One region of the Ensifer sp. VA4 genome, then DNA from elsewhere that is predicted to be linked to it. Evidence: predicted binding sites of a transcription regulator. Region 1 holds the regulator's gene; each other region holds the start of a gene.
The links. The regulator LexA, encoded in region 1, represses DNA repair genes until DNA is damaged. The targets are predictions, from matches to a motif close to TGTTCNNNNTGTGTTCNG.
Positions count from the first base shown of each region.

Region 2: AC0C6X_RS21575 (ATP-dependent helicase) is a predicted target of LexA. The motif match lies at 1,886-1,903, and genes of this name have one in related genera.
Region 3: AC0C6X_RS10150 (FG-GAP repeat protein) is a predicted target of LexA. The motif match lies at 2,025-2,042, and genes of this name have one in related genera.
Region 4: recA (recombinase RecA) is a predicted target of LexA. The motif match lies at 1,466-1,483, and genes of this name have one in related genera.

Region 1 is NZ_JBVQPO010000006.1:313,657-317,852, forward strand. It holds gene AC0C6X_RS12880 (septal ring lytic transglycosylase RlpA family protein) at 1-364, opposite strand, end outside; tRNA gene AC0C6X_RS12885 (tRNA-Ser) at 678-767, shown strand; gene AC0C6X_RS12890 (hypothetical protein) at 1,001-1,297, shown strand; gene lexA (transcriptional repressor LexA) at 1,615-2,343, shown strand; gene AC0C6X_RS12900 (acyltransferase family protein) at 2,819-3,901, opposite strand; gene AC0C6X_RS12905 (serine hydrolase domain-containing protein) at 3,932-4,196, opposite strand, start outside.
Region 2 is NZ_JBVQPO010000012.1:144,074-148,269, forward strand. It holds gene AC0C6X_RS21575 (ATP-dependent helicase) at 1-1,843, opposite strand, end outside; gene AC0C6X_RS21580 (carboxymuconolactone decarboxylase family protein) at 2,032-2,439, opposite strand; gene AC0C6X_RS21585 (cyclase family protein) at 2,497-3,318, opposite strand; gene AC0C6X_RS21590 (efflux RND transporter periplasmic adaptor subunit) at 3,627-4,196, shown strand, end outside.
Region 3 is NZ_JBVQPO010000005.1:152,680-156,875, reverse strand. It holds gene AC0C6X_RS10160 (ABC transporter ATP-binding protein) at 1-624, shown strand, start outside; gene AC0C6X_RS10155 (DUF5680 domain-containing protein) at 768-1,235, opposite strand; gene AC0C6X_RS10150 (FG-GAP repeat protein) at 1,316-1,888, opposite strand; gene dnaE (DNA polymerase III subunit alpha) at 2,304-4,196, shown strand, end outside.
Region 4 is NZ_JBVQPO010000006.1:167,563-171,758, forward strand. It holds gene AC0C6X_RS12205 (pseudouridine-5'-phosphate glycosidase) at 1-241, opposite strand, end outside; gene AC0C6X_RS12210 (carbohydrate kinase family protein) at 273-1,220, opposite strand; gene recA (recombinase RecA) at 1,542-2,630, shown strand; gene alaS (alanine--tRNA ligase) at 2,859-4,196, shown strand, end outside.

The DNA of each region.
Region 1 (4,196 bases):
GGTGCGCCTTGTCGTAGACCTCGCCGTTGGCAGTCAGGCGGCCGTGAAACGCCGAGCCATACCAGGAGGCGACACCGGTCTTGTTGTAGCCGAAGTCCTCCTTCGGCTGATACCACTTGCCCTTGACTTGATAGGCCTTGCCGACCTGGTAACGTCCGCCGCCCTTCGGAATACTGTTTCCAGTCGCAACGCGCGGGCTCGCCTTCACGCCATAAACGGATTCGGCGAAGTATTCCTTGCTGCGCGACTTGGACTTCTTGATGCTCGACGTGGATCCGCAGGCCGCAAGCGTTACGCACAGCATGGGGACTGCCGCAAGGCGCAGTCCCTTGACCAGATATGCCGCATTTTTACTGGATGTCATCTGTCCCACAACATCGATCGAATAAGCCGTACTCGAAACCTTCCGCTCATGCCCCCAGCGGAAATCTCGGCGTCCCGAAACGGAACAGTCGATCAAACATGACAGCAACACGGCAAAAATGCGAACTCATCCACAGATCAACGCCGGATTTCATGCGTTATGGTTTACAGATGGTTACCGGCAGAGCGGGCCCGCGCTCTAATACCGGGCCACCGAGAAAATCCTTCGGCGATGCATCTTAAATCTTGCAAAGCGACGGAGCTTCGCGCAATAACGCCGTGCCCGAAAGCCGTTAGCTGCCGGCTTCAGGCAAGGACAGGTGGCCGAGTGGTTTAAGGCTCTGGTCTTGAAAACCAGCGTACGGGAAACCGTACCGTGGGTTCGAATCCCACCCTGTCCGCCATTCCCCCTTGGAAATACGCTGACGCCGCCCCCCTTGCCGCAGCGCGCCGCTGCTGCAAAGCCCTGCGGCCTTTGCGCGTCGGGCACGTGACGTAAAACAGCCACAGCTTACACTCAAAGAGCTGTTGAACACGTCAGAGTGATCGCCAGGCTTGCTGGACACCGGAACGAAAGCGCGGTTCACATCGTTAACCGCCCCGTAGTCCCACCCTTGCATCAAAGTGGACGATCACCGTGCTCGCCGCCCTCCTCCTCGCTTCGATAGTCGCATCGCCCAATATGCCTGACATCAAGCTCAGCGCCGCCACGGTTGACGAACTGCAGACCGATTTCGAAACCGCCGTTCCCTGCCATCAGATCGACGGACGCAAAGTGTGGAAGGGCGCGATTGCGTTCTACATCCAGTCGTTCGTCTATGACGGCGACACAGCTGTTGCGACCGATGCGGCGGACGCCGTGCTTCCCGAAGACAACACCCCCGAGACGGTGAAGGAATTCGAAGACGCCTGCTCCAGCACGCAGCCGGCCTAAAGCGAAGAGCGTTCGGATGAACGCACGTCGCTTTAGTACCTTCCGCTTACAGCGATTCCACCTGAACACCGGATCAGCTCGCCTGCTCCACGAAAACGATCACGAATCGTTCGAATCAACCTCACGGTCTCGCCATGCGCCACGCCGCAGGCCCTATTTCGCGCACTCAAACCCGCTTTGCTCCCGTAAAAGTGACCGATTGATACGCGCAGACGCGTCAATTGCCTGAATTCACGGAATTTTAGGCACTTGCAGAACACATATGGAACAGATAGTGTCTGTTCTTGATTTGTTTCACGCTTCTGGAGCGACGTGCCATGCTGACCCGCAAGCAACAGGAATTGCTTCTGTTCATTCACGAACGCATGAAGGAGTCGGGCGTCCCGCCATCATTCGATGAAATGAAGGATGCGCTCGAGCTGGCGTCGAAATCCGGCATCCACCGCTTGATCACGGCGCTCGAAGAACGCGGGTTCATTCGCCGTCTGCCGAACCGGGCCCGTGCGCTCGAGGTCATCAAGCTCCCGGAAGCCTACGCATCCATCCAGCAGCAGCAGCCGCGCCGCGGCTTCTCCCCGAGCGTGATCGAGGGAAGCCTCGGCAAACCGGCAGCACCTCCCCCTGCTGCACTGCCAAAGCCGGCGCCAGCGGCTGAAAACGCTTCGGTGTCCGTGCCGGTCATGGGCCGCATCGCTGCAGGTGTGCCGATCTCGGCCATCCAGAACAACACGCATGACATCACCGTTCCGCTCGACATGCTCGGCAACGGCGAACACTACGCCCTCGAAGTCAAGGGCGACTCGATGATCGAAGCCGGCATCTTCGACGGCGACACGGTGATCATCCGCAATGGCAACACGGCCAATCCCGGCGATATTGTCGTGGCGCTCGTGGACGATGAGGAAGCGACGCTGAAGCGCTTCCGGCGCAAGGGCGCGTCGATTGCGCTCGAAGCCGCCAATCCCGCCTACGAGACACGGATTTTCGGACCCGATCGGGTGAAGATCCAGGGCAAGCTCGTCGGACTGATCCGCCGCTACCACTGACATCCGGACAAGATCTGGAACGGCAGCTCCTTTCGCTGCCCAATATCTTCTCCGGGACATCGGCGGCGTCTGCGTATCTTGTATAGGGTCCGGCAAACGGCCTGGGAGGTTTGGCTCCCAGTCGAGTTGGAGCGCCGCCTGTCACTCTCGGATGGCGTCGTATATGACGGCTTCGGGTCTATGGCGCGGAAAACCGCAGGCAATCCGTCGCCTTCACTGGCTTCTTGGCGCATCGTGGGCGTTTATAGCCCGGCCAGCGATTGGGCTATGATGCTCGACGGGCATCCTTCTTCTCGACGAGCAGCAGTACCGTCGGGTTTACGTCCTCGCCAGTTCTCGGGAATCTCGGACCACTACAGCGGTTGCATGGCTCGCCTGCTTTAGTGCCGAGGCCATCTTCACCAACGCCCAGCAATCACAGTCTGACCGGAGGTCGAGGGCTTTCTGGCCCACAAGTGGGGGCTGACCGGGAATCTCAGCGCAGGGCACCCGTATAAGAGTTCTCCGGCCTAAAATGAGGGCCACGCCTCGCGTATCTCGTACGGAGCTTCAAGAACGGCTGTTCGATGCATCGGTAGCTGAGTGCTGCGATCGGCAGGAACAGCACAAAAGCCAGCAGGGAACACAGAAGCGAAAGCCCAAAGGGCAGAAGACCAAGATACTGCGTCACCATTTTTGCAGCGGGGCCATAGTACCAAAAGTGAAGCAGGTAGATCGAATAGGAGACCGTGCCTACGAAGGAAATCGAGGCCGATAGCCGTTTAGGCAAACTCAATTTCGATCCGTCGTAGGCGGCGATCATCACGGCGTAGAACGCGGCCTCGGCGGCGGGAAGATAGATCCATACGGGCGATGCTTGAGGCCCATAGAAACCGCCGCTGATGTTGAACCAGTGGTAGAAGGTGACGAACGCCATGGCGACCGCAAGGACTGCCAAGGGCCGCACGCGTTCACCTCGGAAGAGATACCAGACATATATCCCGGCAACGAACTGGTCGAAGTGACCGATGATTGTCCAGTACGCGGTTGGATGGATTTCCCAGCCGGTTATAAACAGGCTCAGGCGCAACACGACCGCCGTAAAGATCAGGATCAAGGCCACCAATCGCCGCAGGAAGAGAATTGCGGGAAGGATCAGATAGAAGTGCCATTCTACGGCGATGCTCCAAGCACCGTTCGGCCACCTTGGAAGTATGCTTCCAAGCGCGATCTGTGTCGCGACTGCTTGAACCGAGGATCCGTTGGCAATCCAGGCTGCCGCCTGCAGCAGCAGTGCGACCGTCAACAAAGGCAGCAGACGAAGGGCTCGGTTCCACAGGAAGCTCTTATAGTCGATCTGCCTGCCGTCCAGCAGCTTGGCGAACAGGTACCCGCTCAGCGTCATGAATAGCGAAACGCCCGTATGGCCTTCCTCAAGCAATGAGAGCAGCGGCAAGGCCGGGACGTAATTTACTGGGACCCCGCCGGCATGGATGAAGTGCCAAGTGAACACCATGAAGGCGGCGAATGCTCGCACGTGATCCAGCTTTTCAAAGTATTGCTCTGAAGACGATTGCACTCGTCCGCCCCGCTCCGAATGTCTCATGGATCAGCACGGCGTGGTAATCCGTCCGTCGGCACCGTAGTCGACTGATGTTATAAGCCTGCGAGGCGCCCAGCCGGATTTGCGTCTTTTGTAGGCGCGCTCATAGGCGCGTCGGGCTGCGTCGATGAGACTATGCTGGATGCGAACGAAACGGCTCAAATCGCGGGCTTTTTCGCGTCCGTTGAAGAGTGCGACAATCACGATTCCGTCTGATGAGCGAGCGACCACTGCCCGTGTTCCGTTCAGCGCTCCTGTATGCGCGATATCG
Region 2 (4,196 bases), on a different contig from region 1:
AGCGGATGAGTTCCTTCAGGTTTTCCAGCCGTCCCGGGGCTTCGGCCGTCTTGTCGGCCTGCCACATGGCGGTGTAGCCGCTCTCGTCGAGGATCTGCTCGGCAAGCTCGGTATGCACAGTCGTTTCCAGCAGGCTCTGCCAGCGGCGAAAATCGGTGACGACATCGAAGAGGGCCTTGCGCGCCTTCGGCTTCAGCTCGTCGGTCTCGATGATCTCGGAGGCCGCCGCGAGCATCGGGATATCGCGGGCGCGGGCATAGTCGTGCAGCGTGCGCACGGTGGTATCGCCCAGGCCGCGCTTCGGCGTGTTGATGATGCGCTCGAAGGCGAGGTCGTCGGCCGGCTGGCAGACGAGGCGGAAATAGGCCATGGCGTCGCGGATTTCGAGGCGCTCGTAGAAGCGCGGACCGCCGATGACGCGGTAGTTGAGGCCGAGCGTGACGAAGCGGTCTTCGAATTCGCGCATCTGGAACGAGGCGCGCACCAGGATCGCCATGTCGTTCAGATTGTGCTTCTGACGCTGAAGCTGCTCGATCTCCTCGCCGACGGCGCGGGCTTCCTCTTCGGAATCCCAGGCTGCATGCACCTGCACCTTCTCGTCATCCGGATTGGTGCGGTCGGTGAAGAGCGTCTTGCCAAGGCGGCCCTCATTGTGGGCGATCAGGTGACCGGCGGCACCGAGGATATGCTCGGTCGAGCGATAGTTGCGCTCGAGCTTGATGACCTTGGCGCCCGGGAAATCCTTCTCGAAGCGCAGGATGTTGTCCACCTCGGCGCCGCGCCAGCCATAGATCGACTGGTCGTCGTCGCCGACGCAGCAGATGTTGACGCTGGATTGCCCCTCACCCCGGCCCTCTCCCCGTTCTGACGGGGAGAGGGGGACCGTAGAGCGTGCCGCTTGTCCCTTCTCCCCGTCTTGCGGGGAGAAGGTGGCCGGCAGGCCGGATGAGGGGGAACCCGCAGGGGAGACCGGCTTGCGGCCTGGCCGCTGCGCCAAGAGCCGCAGCCACATGTACTGTGCCGTGTTGGTGTCCTGGTACTCGTCGACGAGGATATAGCGGAACTTGTCGTGATAGTCCTTCAGCACATCCGCATGCATGCGGAAGATGCGGATCGGGTGCAGGAGAAGGTCGCCGAAGTCGCAGGCGTTCAGCGTCAACAGCCGGTTCTGGTAGGCGGCGTAGAGCTCGCGGCCCTTGCCGTTGGCAAAGGCGCGAGCGTCACCCTCGGGGATCTGGGCGGGATCGAGCCCCTTGTTCTTCCAGCCGTCGATCATGCCGGCGAATTGCTTGGCCGGCCAGCGCTTGTCGTCGATGCCTTCGGCCTGGATGAGCTGCTTGATCAGCCGCACCACGTCGTCGGTGTCGAGAATGGTGAAATCGGAACGCAGGCCAACGAGCTCGGCGTGGCGGCGGAGCAGCTTGACGCCGATCGAGTGGAAGGTGCCGAGCCAGGGCATGCCTTCGACCGCATGGCCAACGAGCACGCCGATACGCTCCTTCATCTCGCGCGCCGCCTTGTTGGTGAAGGTCACGGCCAGGATCTGCGAGGGGAAGGCGCGGCCGGTGGAAAGGATATGGGCAATGCGGGTGGTGAGCACGCGGGTCTTGCCGGTGCCGGCACCGGCGAGCACGAGCACCGGACCATCAAGGGTTTCGACCGCTTCCGACTGTTCCGGATTGAGACCTGAGAGATAATCCGGGCGCGGCTGGGCGCGATCACGCGCCGCCATGGCGCGCGCGGCGATGCCGCCCGTGGCCGGGATACCTCCAGGGGCTGGCGGCTGCTTGCGCGGCGCCGGCTCCTCGTCGAAGAAAGGAATGTCGTCGAAACCACTCATCATGCGGCTCAATGTAGTGATTCGGTGGGGAAAGGCCAGAAAGGATGTTCTTCTTTTATTCCGTTTTCTGCGCCGGGCGCACCAAGCCTGTGGAAAGACAGGCGATTTCGAGACCGCTTATTCTCGGACGCTGTTTCGTTTCTCGCATGTCGTTATCGCAAAACCGCTGCAAACTTTTGCGCGACATCCTTTTAGTCGGCCGTTTTATCGAAGACGGCATCAACAGGCACCTGGAGCGCGGTGGCAAGCTGGTTGGTGCGGGCGGCGAGCGAGATCACCCGGAGCAGGTCCGCGTGCTGGGCATCGCTCATGCCTTTCGCCTTCGCTGCGGCCGTATGGGAATGGGCGCAGTAGCCGCAGCCATTGGTGACGGAGACGGCGATATAGAGCATCTCCTTTACCAGCGGATCGAGCGCAGAAGGTTCCGCCATCACCGCCTTGACGTCGCGCCAGGTCTGCTCCAGCAGATCCGGGTCGAAGGCGAGCCACAGCCACATATTGTTGATGAAATCGGATTTGCGCGTGGCGCGGATATCGTCGAACACCGCCTTGACGCGCGGGTTCTCTTCCGGGTTCTTCGGCGGAGTAACGGTGCTCATGGGCTTTCCTGCGTGGTGGTTGCCGGCGGCCTTGCGCCGCCGGATTGATGAGTGGGGTCAGGCAAGGGCAAAGACGCGCGCCGGGCCGCCGGTGCCGCCGCGGTGCTTCGGCGCACCGAGGATGAGCGTCGCGCCCTTCGCCGGCAGCTTGTCGAGATTGGCGGCGGCCTCGAGGCCCCAGCGGCCCTCGGGCAGCCAGGCATAATGCGTGGCGAAATCGGGCGAGGGGCCGTGGTCCAGCGAAAGCGTATCGACGGCGATGCCGGCGGCCTTGCTCTCTTCGATGAGATATTTCGCGGCCTCGACGTGAAAGCCGGGAAAATGCAGCTTGCCGCCGCCATCGGCATTGCGGAATTTCTCCGTGCCCACATGCGCGCCCCAGCCCGAGAGCATGGCGACGCAGGCGTTTTCCGGGATCTCGCCATTGGCGGCGATCCAGGTCTTGAGATCGTCGGGCGTCACCTGCGCGTCTGCGTCGCCGGATGCCTTTTCGCGGATATCGATGATGCAAAGCGGCACGACGAGCTTCTCCACCGGCAGTTCGGCGACGGAAAGGCCGTCGGCGGAAAAGTGCAGGGGCGCGTCGACATGGGTGCCCGTATGTTCGTTCACCCGCAGTTCGAACAGGTTGAACTTGTCCTTGGCGTAGTTGAACTTCTGTTCGCGGAAGAACTGCTGCTGGCCGAAGAAGGTCGGGAAATCCTCATGCAGTTCATGGGTGAGATCGGTGACGCTTGCATGTCCCTGCGCCAAGGCCGGGGGCGCAATGCCGGTGCTCGCGGCGGCGAGGCCGGCGGTTCCAACGGCAGCGGCTTTGAAGAAGCTGCGGCGCGAGAGCATGCGCTCCTTCACCGTTTCCATCACACAGGCATCGCACATCGTTCTAGCTCCCCTTCAAGAAACTGAAAAAACCAGCGGGCGAAACCGCTCGGAAAAAGCGGCCGGCGGTTGCAGGATAGCGCAGTCGAAGCCGCTGTAAATGCCGGCTCATGCAGCAAATTGCGCTTCACGGTGGAGACCACTCGCGCGTCATCATGCCGCCACCAAATTCGCTTTTATTACAATTGCGTAATGATGCCATTCCGTCATTGCCCCGACGCGCGCGAACAGGGATACTCCGCGCAATCGGAACGAACCGCCGGACGTGCCGCGCTGGGGCGTGTTTTTTGCTTTATCTGGAGATTTGAATGCGGGTTTGGAAACAGCTTGCGGTGAGCGCCGCTGTGCTTCTCGTGGGCGTGGCCGTCTGGGTGCGGTTCGTGCCTGGCGCGGGTGAAACGCTCGCCGCCATCGGCGTTTCTCATCCGCTAATCGATGCCCTGTCCAAGCCACAGACGGGCGGCGGCCAGGGTGGCGAACGCAATGGCGGGCGCGGCCAGGGCGGCGGCGCGATCCTGGTGATGGTTCGCCCGTCGGCAACCGCTGTCGTCAACGACCGGCTGAACGCCATCGGCAACGGCGAGGCAATCCATTCCGTCAGCGTCACGCCGACGGCGACCGGCAATCTCACCGAAATCCTCGTGCGCTCGGGCGACAAGGTAGCGGAGGGCCAGGTGATTGCCCGGCTCGACAGCGACGACCAGAAGATCGCCGCCGACCAGGCGCGGCTGACGCGCGACAGCGCGCGTGAAAAGATGGAACGCTATCGCAATCTCAGCACCGCGCGGGCGGTGACCGCGGTCGACGTGCGCGATGCCGAAATCGCGCTGCAGGCGGCGGAACTGGCGCTGAAGACTGCCGAGCTTGACCTCAAGCGC
Region 3 (4,196 bases), on a different contig from region 1:
TACCTGCCCATCCTCAAGGGTGCGGATTTTACGTTGAGAAGCGGCGAGACGGTTGCGCTGGTCGCGCCTTCGGGAACCGGAAAGTCGACGCTTCTGCACGTCGCCGGCCTCTTGGAGCGCCCCGATGGTGGCGAGGTGCTGGTCAACGGCGTCTCCTGTGGTGGGCTCGACGACGATCGGCGCACGGCGATCCGCCGGAACGAGATCGGTTTCGTCTACCAGTTTCACCACCTGCTTCCCGAATTCTCGGCACTCGAGAACATCATGATGCCGCAGCTGATCGCCGGCCTGCCCAAGGCTGAGGCCGCCGATCGGGCAAGGGCGCTGCTCGACTACATGCGCATCGGTCACCGCGCCGACCATCGCCCGGCGGAACTTTCCGGCGGCGAGCAGCAGCGCGTCGCGATTGCGCGTGCCGTCGCCAATGTGCCGCTCGTGCTTCTTGCGGACGAGCCGACGGGCAATCTCGACCCGGAAACCGCCGGCTATGTCTTCGAAGCGCTGGAGGCGCTGGCGCGCCAGTCGGGCCTTGCTGCCCTGATCGCGACGCACAATCATGAGCTTGCCGGCTTGATGGACCGCCGTGTGACGATCGAGGACGGCAAGGTTGTCGAGATGAACTGACCGCGTGGCGGCCGGCCTGTTGATCGTCAGTTGCCTCGCGCTGTCTTTCACCTGTACAGGACAAGCGGGCTCAGCCCGCGTCTTTAGGTTGCCCGGAGCGTCTGCCCTGAGGCTCGATGGACGCGCGTCTTCTGCCCTTGCTCTTAACGCCTGATCAGACCGCCGCGATAGTCGAGTTCGTAAGCTTCCTCGCCATCGACGAAGATGACTTCGTGGCCGGAAAAATGTGCGGTGTCACCACGGCTACTATCGATATAGTAGCCATGCGCATGCCGAAACTCCATGCCGCCGAGGAAGTGCCGCTTTTCCTGATACATCGCCTGCAGCGCAGCCTTGATGACAAGCCCGGCCTTCTCTCCATCGATGAGATCGGGGCGGATGATGCGGCCGAAGTAGTTCATTGCCCAGCGGGGTTCCTCCCCCTGCCAGACGGTCTCCTGTCCGGCAAAGTCAGTCCCACCGAAATAGCTGTCGAGATAGCGCCAGCGATCACGTTCGTAACCGATGTCGTGGGAGCCCGGACGCGAAGAAGCACGCATCATGCCGCCGCCCACATAGGCATTGGCTTTGGCCTCTACGATGAAGTCCGTGAGTCCCTTGAGTTCGGTCATGATCGTTCCCTATCTGTTCCGAACTCAAGATGCCGCAATGCACGAGAGCTGTAAAGAACATAAAGGGAACGAATGGCTGGTTATTGAATGCCGCAAGCCTTCTGCCCGCGATCGTCGTGCCAGTCCTTGAGGAGGACGAGTTCGCCTTTCACGGCAATGGGCTTGTCGTTGGCCTTGCCCTTGCCCGTCAGCACGTTGAGGTCGCATTGGGCGGTGTTGTCGGGGGCGAGCGTATCGTAGGACGAGTAGGTGTAACCTGCGACCACGAAGTCGAAGTTGCGGTATGCCACCGTCAATTTCTGTTCCCAGCGGTCACGGCCTATGGCGTCGTTGTGGCTGGTGATGATCAACGAACCGTTCGGCAACGCCTCGACCGAAGGCGCTTGCCCGGCAAGATCGAACTGACCCCAAATCTTGTTCGGGATGACCGACTTCAAACCGAGCGCGCCGTTGTCGCCTGTGAGGTAAACATAGACGCCGTTGTCGTCGTCGCTGCCCTCGGCGGGCCGCACGATCAGGGCGAGATCCGTATCTCCGTCCTTATCCCAGTCGCCGGTTGCGGCGGAGACAATCCGGGCAGGGTCGATCGTTTCCGTCGCGGAGGCGACCGCCGGAAACAGGAACAGCAAGAGTAGAATCAGGCGTGCATGCATGTCGAAACGCTCCGCTTGGTTGTTCCTCTTGATAGGCGGGCGGGGCGCGTTCCTCAAGCGGCTTCCTTACCGGTTAACCGGCATTCGCCTGCCGTGTTAACCATCGTGAATAGAACGCCTGTGCATCGCTTGACGAGTGAACAAAAATGGAACAAAGTAAAAACATAACGGAAAAGGAGCCATGTTATGACTGATTTTGTTCGTGACCTCGCCGCCTTCGCTTCGATGAGCCTTTTCATCGCAAGCATCTCTTTCATCGCGCTCGGCCTCTGAGGAGCGCTGACATTTCGTCCCACCCACCTCCCAATTTCCGCCCCCGGGATTGAATAAGGGGGATGACGTGTCAGGTGAAACTGGACATGTCGGGTGATAAGCGGGATATCCTGCCGACCGGACAGGAATCAGGGTGCGAACAATGGCAGACGACGGCAAAGCAGCATCGAGCGAGGCGCTTGGTACGGACCCGCAGTTTGTACATCTGCGTGTTCATTCGGCCTTCTCCCTGCTCGAAGGCGCTCTGCCGCTGAAGAAGGTCATCGGCAAGGCGGTTGCCGATAATCAGCCGGCGATCGGGATCGCCGACACCAACAATCTCTTTGCCGCGCTCGAGTTTTCGCAGAAAGCAGCCGGCGATGGACTGCAACCGATTACCGGCTGCCAGCTTTCCATCGACATGGAAGACGAGGCGGATGGCGAACGGCGCGGCCACACGCAACAACTCGCGAAGCTGCCATCAATCGTCCTGATCGCTGCGACGGATGACGGCTACACGCGGCTCGTCGACTTGGTGAGTCGAGCCTATCTCAGCGGCGAGGGCAATCAGGCGACCCGGATCACGCGTTCTTGGCTTGCCGAAAACGGTACGGACGGATTGATCGCGTTGACCGGCGCGTCCGGCGGTCCGGTGGACTTGGCCCTGAAGACTGGCTCGACGGCGCTGGCCGAGGCGCGCCTTGAAACCTTGCATGATCTCTTTGGCGATCGTCTCTATATCGAATTGCAGCGGCACGGAGGCTACGACCGGCGCCACGAGAGCCGGATGATCGACCTTGCCTACAAGTTCGACATTCCCCTTGTTGCCACCAACGAGGCCTTCTTCCCGTCGCCGTCCGACTACGATGCCCATGACGCCCTGATGGCGGTGGCACACAACGCCATGGTTTCGGACGACAGCCGCTTCCGCCTGACGCCGGACCACTATCTCAAGAGCCGCAAGGAAATGGCGGCGCTTTTTGCCGATCTGCCCGAGGCGCTGGAAAACACCGTCGAGATCGCACGGCGCTGCTCCTTCATGCTGAAGACCCGCGGACCGATCCTGCCGCGCTTTACCGGCGCCACCGCGGATCCGGAAGAGGCCGAGCGCGCGGAGGCGGCCGAGTTGCGCCGACAGGCGGAGGAGGGGCTCGAACAGCGTCTCGCCAAGCTTGGCATGGCGCCCGGCTATAGCGAGCAGGAATATCGCGAGCGCCTGGCCTTCGAGCTCAGTGTTATCGAGCGCATGAAGTTTCCCGGTTACTTCCTGATCGTTGCCGACTTCATCAAATGGGCGAAGCAGCACGATATTCCCGTCGGGCCGGGCCGCGGCTCGGGTGCAGGATCACTGGTTGCCTATGCGCTGACGATCACCGACGTCGATCCGATGCGCTTCTCGCTGCTGTTCGAACGCTTCCTCAATCCTGAACGCGTCTCGATGCCCGACTTCGACATCGACTTCTGCCAGGATCGGCGCGAAGAGGTGATCCGTTACGTGCAGCGCAAATATGGCCGCGAGCAGGTGGCGCAGATCATCACCTTCGGTTCGCTGCAGGCGCGCGCCGCACTGCGCGACGTCGGCCGCGTGCTTGAAATGCCCTATGGCCAGGTCGACAAGATCTGCAAGCTGGTGCCGAACAATCCGGCCAATCCGACGCCGCTCTCCAAGGCGATCGAGGAGGAGCCGCGCCTGCAGGAGGAAGCCGAGAAGGAGCCGGTGGTCGCCCGCCTTCTCGATATCGCCCAGAAGATCGAAGGCCTCTACCGTCACGCCTCGACCCACGCCGCCGGCATCGTGATCGGCGACCGGCCGCTGTCGCAGCTCGTACCGATGTATCGCGATCCGCGCTCCGACATGCCGGTCACCCAGTTCAACATGAAGTGGGTGGAACAGGCGGGCCTCGTCAAGTTCGACTTCCTCGGCCTGAAGACGCTCACCGTTCTGAAGGTTGCGGTCGATTTCGTGAAGCAGCGCGGTATCGAAGTCGATCTCGCGAGCATTCCGCTCGACGATCCGAAGACCTACGAAATGCTGTCGCGCGGCGAGACCGTCGGC
Region 4 (4,196 bases), 150 kb from region 1:
GCTTGGCGTCATCGAGGCCGATGTGCAGCACGCCATGGATGACGGCGATCGTTGCCGGCACGGCACCCTGTTCGCGGATGATCGCTTCGACGCTGCGGGCCATGTTCAGATTGCCCGGATAGGGCATGCCATGGGTGATGATGGTCGATTCCAGCGCCACGATCGGCGCGCCACGCGCCTTGGCGGCGGCGACCTCGTCGGAAAATTCCATCGGCAGGGAGGGGGAAGCGGGTTTGGTCATGGTCGTTCCTTGGGAGTTCTGCTGGCAAGTGTCATGACAGCATTTGGGGCGCGGACACAAGGGCCAGCGCCTGTTCGAGATTGGCCGCGGACATCTCTTCGGATGCGGCCAAGGGAGAGCGCAACGTGATTCCGGCGGCTGCGATGCCGTGCCGCAGGCACTCGGCAAGATTGCGGCCGGCGAGGCGTGCGGAAAGGAAGCCGGAGGCAAGCGCATCGCCTGCACCGGTGACATCGGCAAGTGCCGGGAGCGCCGGCGGAACGGCGACGCAGGCGCCATCGGCGTCAAAAGCGACGACCGCGCGGCCGCCGCGCGTCACGACACCGCCCTTGAGACCCGCGTTTCTCAGCAACGACGGCCATTCCTCCGCCTCGGCCGTATCCTTGCCGGTCAGCGCCCGAGCCTCGGCTTCGTTCATGAACAGGAACGAGAGATGCGGGAGGCACGGCCGGTAGCGGATGACCTTGGCCGGCGACACGGCAATGCCGGCGACGAGGCGTCCGTTGCCGGCGGCCGACTGGGCGAGCGCCGTGATCGTTTCTTCCGGCAGGTTGGCGTCCGTGAGCACGAGCTTGCTGGCGGCGATGACGTCGCGGAACGCGCGGCGCTGCAATTGCCGCGGCGAAAACAGCCGGTAGAGCTCCATGTCCGCGAGCGCGATGACCAGGTTGCCGTCGTTTTCGAGGATTGCCGTGTAGCTCGGCGTCTGGCGATCGAGAAAGGTGAGGGGGCTGTCGATGACGCCGGCAGCGGCGGCCGCCGCCGTCACCATCTCGCCGGCGGCATCGCCGCCGCGGGTGCTGATCATACGCACCCCGTGGCCAAGGCGAGCGAGGTTGCGGGCCGCGTTGAAGCCGCCGCCGCCGGCCTCCTCGAACCAGGTGCCGGGATTGCTGGAGCCCGGTGCGGTCGCGCCCGATATGCGGCCGCGCCTGTCGATGTGCGCGCCGCCGAAGACGGCGATTTCAGCTTCCGTCATGAATATTCCTCTGCTTGGCCCATCGGCCGAAAAATCTGTTGGCTTTCTGCAATGGCCGAGGCGCGAATTCCAAGGGCCGGATGCGCCCGACGTCTCCGTCTCAGGCGAATCGGCTCAGCCTCGCCGGGCGGGTTCGAAGGCGTGGCGCGCGCATTTCAGAACCTATGGTTTCAATCCGTGAACATGAAAAGAACGAAACAAAGATAATGGTTGTTTTTCAATGTGTTGCCCTGCGGTTGCAAATACGGAACAAAACATGTACAAAAACTCCTGCGGCGGCTTCATTGCCTCGGTAGCTTCAATAACCTAAAGGTGGACCAAATGGCACAAAACTCTTTGCGGCTCGTAGAGGACAAATCGGTGGATAAAAGCAAGGCACTTGAAGCGGCACTTTCCCAGATCGAACGGTCGTTCGGCAAGGGATCGATCATGAAGCTCGGTGGGAAGGACAGCATCATCGAGATCGAAACCGTCTCGACGGGTTCGTTGAGCCTCGATATCGCGCTCGGCATCGGCGGCCTGCCGAAGGGCCGCATCATTGAAATCTACGGCCCGGAAAGCTCGGGCAAGACGACGCTGGCGTTGCAGACCGTCGCGGAAGCACAGAAGAAGGGCGGCATCTGCGCCTTCGTCGACGCCGAACACGCGCTCGATCCGGTTTACGCCCGCAAGCTCGGCGTCGATCTCGAAAACCTCCTGATCTCGCAGCCGGACACCGGTGAGCAGGCGCTGGAAATCACCGACACGCTGGTACGCTCGGGCGCGATCGACGTTCTCGTCGTCGACTCGGTTGCAGCGCTCGTGCCGCGCGCCGAAATCGAAGGCGAAATGGGCGACAACCTGCCGGGCATGCAGGCCCGTCTGATGAGCCAGGCGCTGCGCAAGCTGACCGCTTCGATCTCCAAGTCGAACTGCATGGTCATCTTCATCAACCAGATCCGCATGAAGATCGGCGTTATGTTCGGTTCGCCGGAAACCACCACCGGCGGCAACGCGCTGAAGTTCTACGCTTCGGTTCGCCTCGACATCCGCCGCATCGGCTCGGTCAAGGAGCGCGAAGAGGTCGTCGGCAACCAGACCCGTGTCAAGGTCGTCAAGAACAAGATGGCGCCCCCCTTCAAGCAGGTCGAATTCGACATCATGTATGGTGAAGGCGTATCGAAAACCGGCGAACTCGTCGACCTCGGCGTCAAGGCCGGCATCGTCGAGAAGTCGGGCGCCTGGTTCTCCTACAACAGCCAGCGCCTCGGCCAGGGCCGTGAAAATGCCAAGCTGTTCCTGCGCGACAATCCGGATCTCGCCCGCGAGATCGAGATGGCGCTTCGCCAGAACGCCGGCCTGATCGCCGATCGGTTCCTCGAAAACGGCGGCCCGGAAGCGGACGACGGCGACGAGGCTCCCGAAGCGTAAGCCGCTGCGGCCCACGGAAGCTGCCTGGAAACCGGTCGTCCCATGGCGGCCGGTTTTTGCTGCCGTCTGGACAGTATGGTACGTGAACGATAAAAGCCTTTGGTTCCGGCGACCGAGGGCGTTGGAGGGCGCAGCCATCAAGGGTGGCTGCGGGGTTTAAGGACAACGGCTGATGGCGCGGCGATGGCCGCGGCCGGGCCGGAATTGGTGCTAAGAATAGGACGCAAGATGAGCGGCGTGAATGAAATCCGGTCGACCTTTCTCGACTATTTCCGCAGGAACGGTCATGAGGTCGTGTCGTCGAGCCCGTTGGTGCCGCGCAACGACCCGACATTGATGTTCACCAATGCCGGCATGGTGCAGTTCAAGAACGTCTTCACCGGGCTGGAGCAGCGTCCCTATTCGACGGCGGTGACCGCGCAGAAATGCGTGCGCGCCGGCGGCAAGCACAACGACCTCGACAATGTCGGCTACACCGCGCGCCATCACACCTTCTTCGAAATGCTCGGCAACTTCTCCTTCGGCGACTATTTCAAGGAGCGCGCGATCGAGCTTGCCTGGAACCTGATCACCAAGGAATACGGTCTCGACGCCAAGCGCCTGCTGGTCACCGTCTACCACACCGACGACGAAGCCTTCGGCCTCTGGAAGAAAATCGCCGGCTTCTCCGACGACCGCATCATCCGCATTCCGACCAGCGACAATTTCTGGGCCATGGGCGATACCGGCCCCTGCGGCCCGTGCTCGGAAATCTTCTATGACCACGGCGACCAGATCTGGGGCGGACCGCCCGGTTCGACCAATGAAGACGGCGACCGCTTCATCGAGATCTGGAATCTCGTCTTCATGCAGTACGAGCAGGTCACCAAGGAAGAGCGAGTCAACCTGCCGCGTCCTTCGATCGACACCGGCATGGGCCTCGAGCGTCTTGCGGCCGTGCTGCAGGGCGAGCACGACAACTACGACATTGACTTGTTCCGTGCGCTGATTGCCGCTTCGGAAGAAGCGACCGGCGTCAAGGCGGAGGGTGACCGCCGCGCCAGCCACCGCGTGATCGCCGACCACCTGCGTTCGTCCGCCTTCCTGATCGCCGACGGCGTGCTGCCGTCGAACGAAGGCCGCGGCTACGTTCTGCGCCGCATCATGCGCCGCGCCATGCGCCACGCCCAGCTGCTCGGTGCGCAGGATCCGTTGATGTGGAAGCTCTTGCCGGCTCTCGTCGGCCAGATGGGCCGCGCCTATCCGGAACTGATGCGCGCCGAAGCGCTGATTTCCGAGACGCTGAAGCTCGAGGAAACCCGTTTCCGCAAGACCCTGGAGCGCGGCCTGAACCTCCTGTCGGAAGCCTCGGCCGACCTTTCCGAAGGCGACCAGTTCAGCGGCGAGACCGCTTTCAAGCTCTACGACACCTACGGCTTCCCGCTTGACCTCACCCAGGATGCGCTGCGCGCCAAGGGCATCACCGTCGACACCGATGCCTTTTCGGCAGCGATGGAACGGCAGAAGGCCGAAGCCCGCGCCAACTGGGCAGGCTCCGGCGAGGCAGCGACCGAGACGATCTGGTTC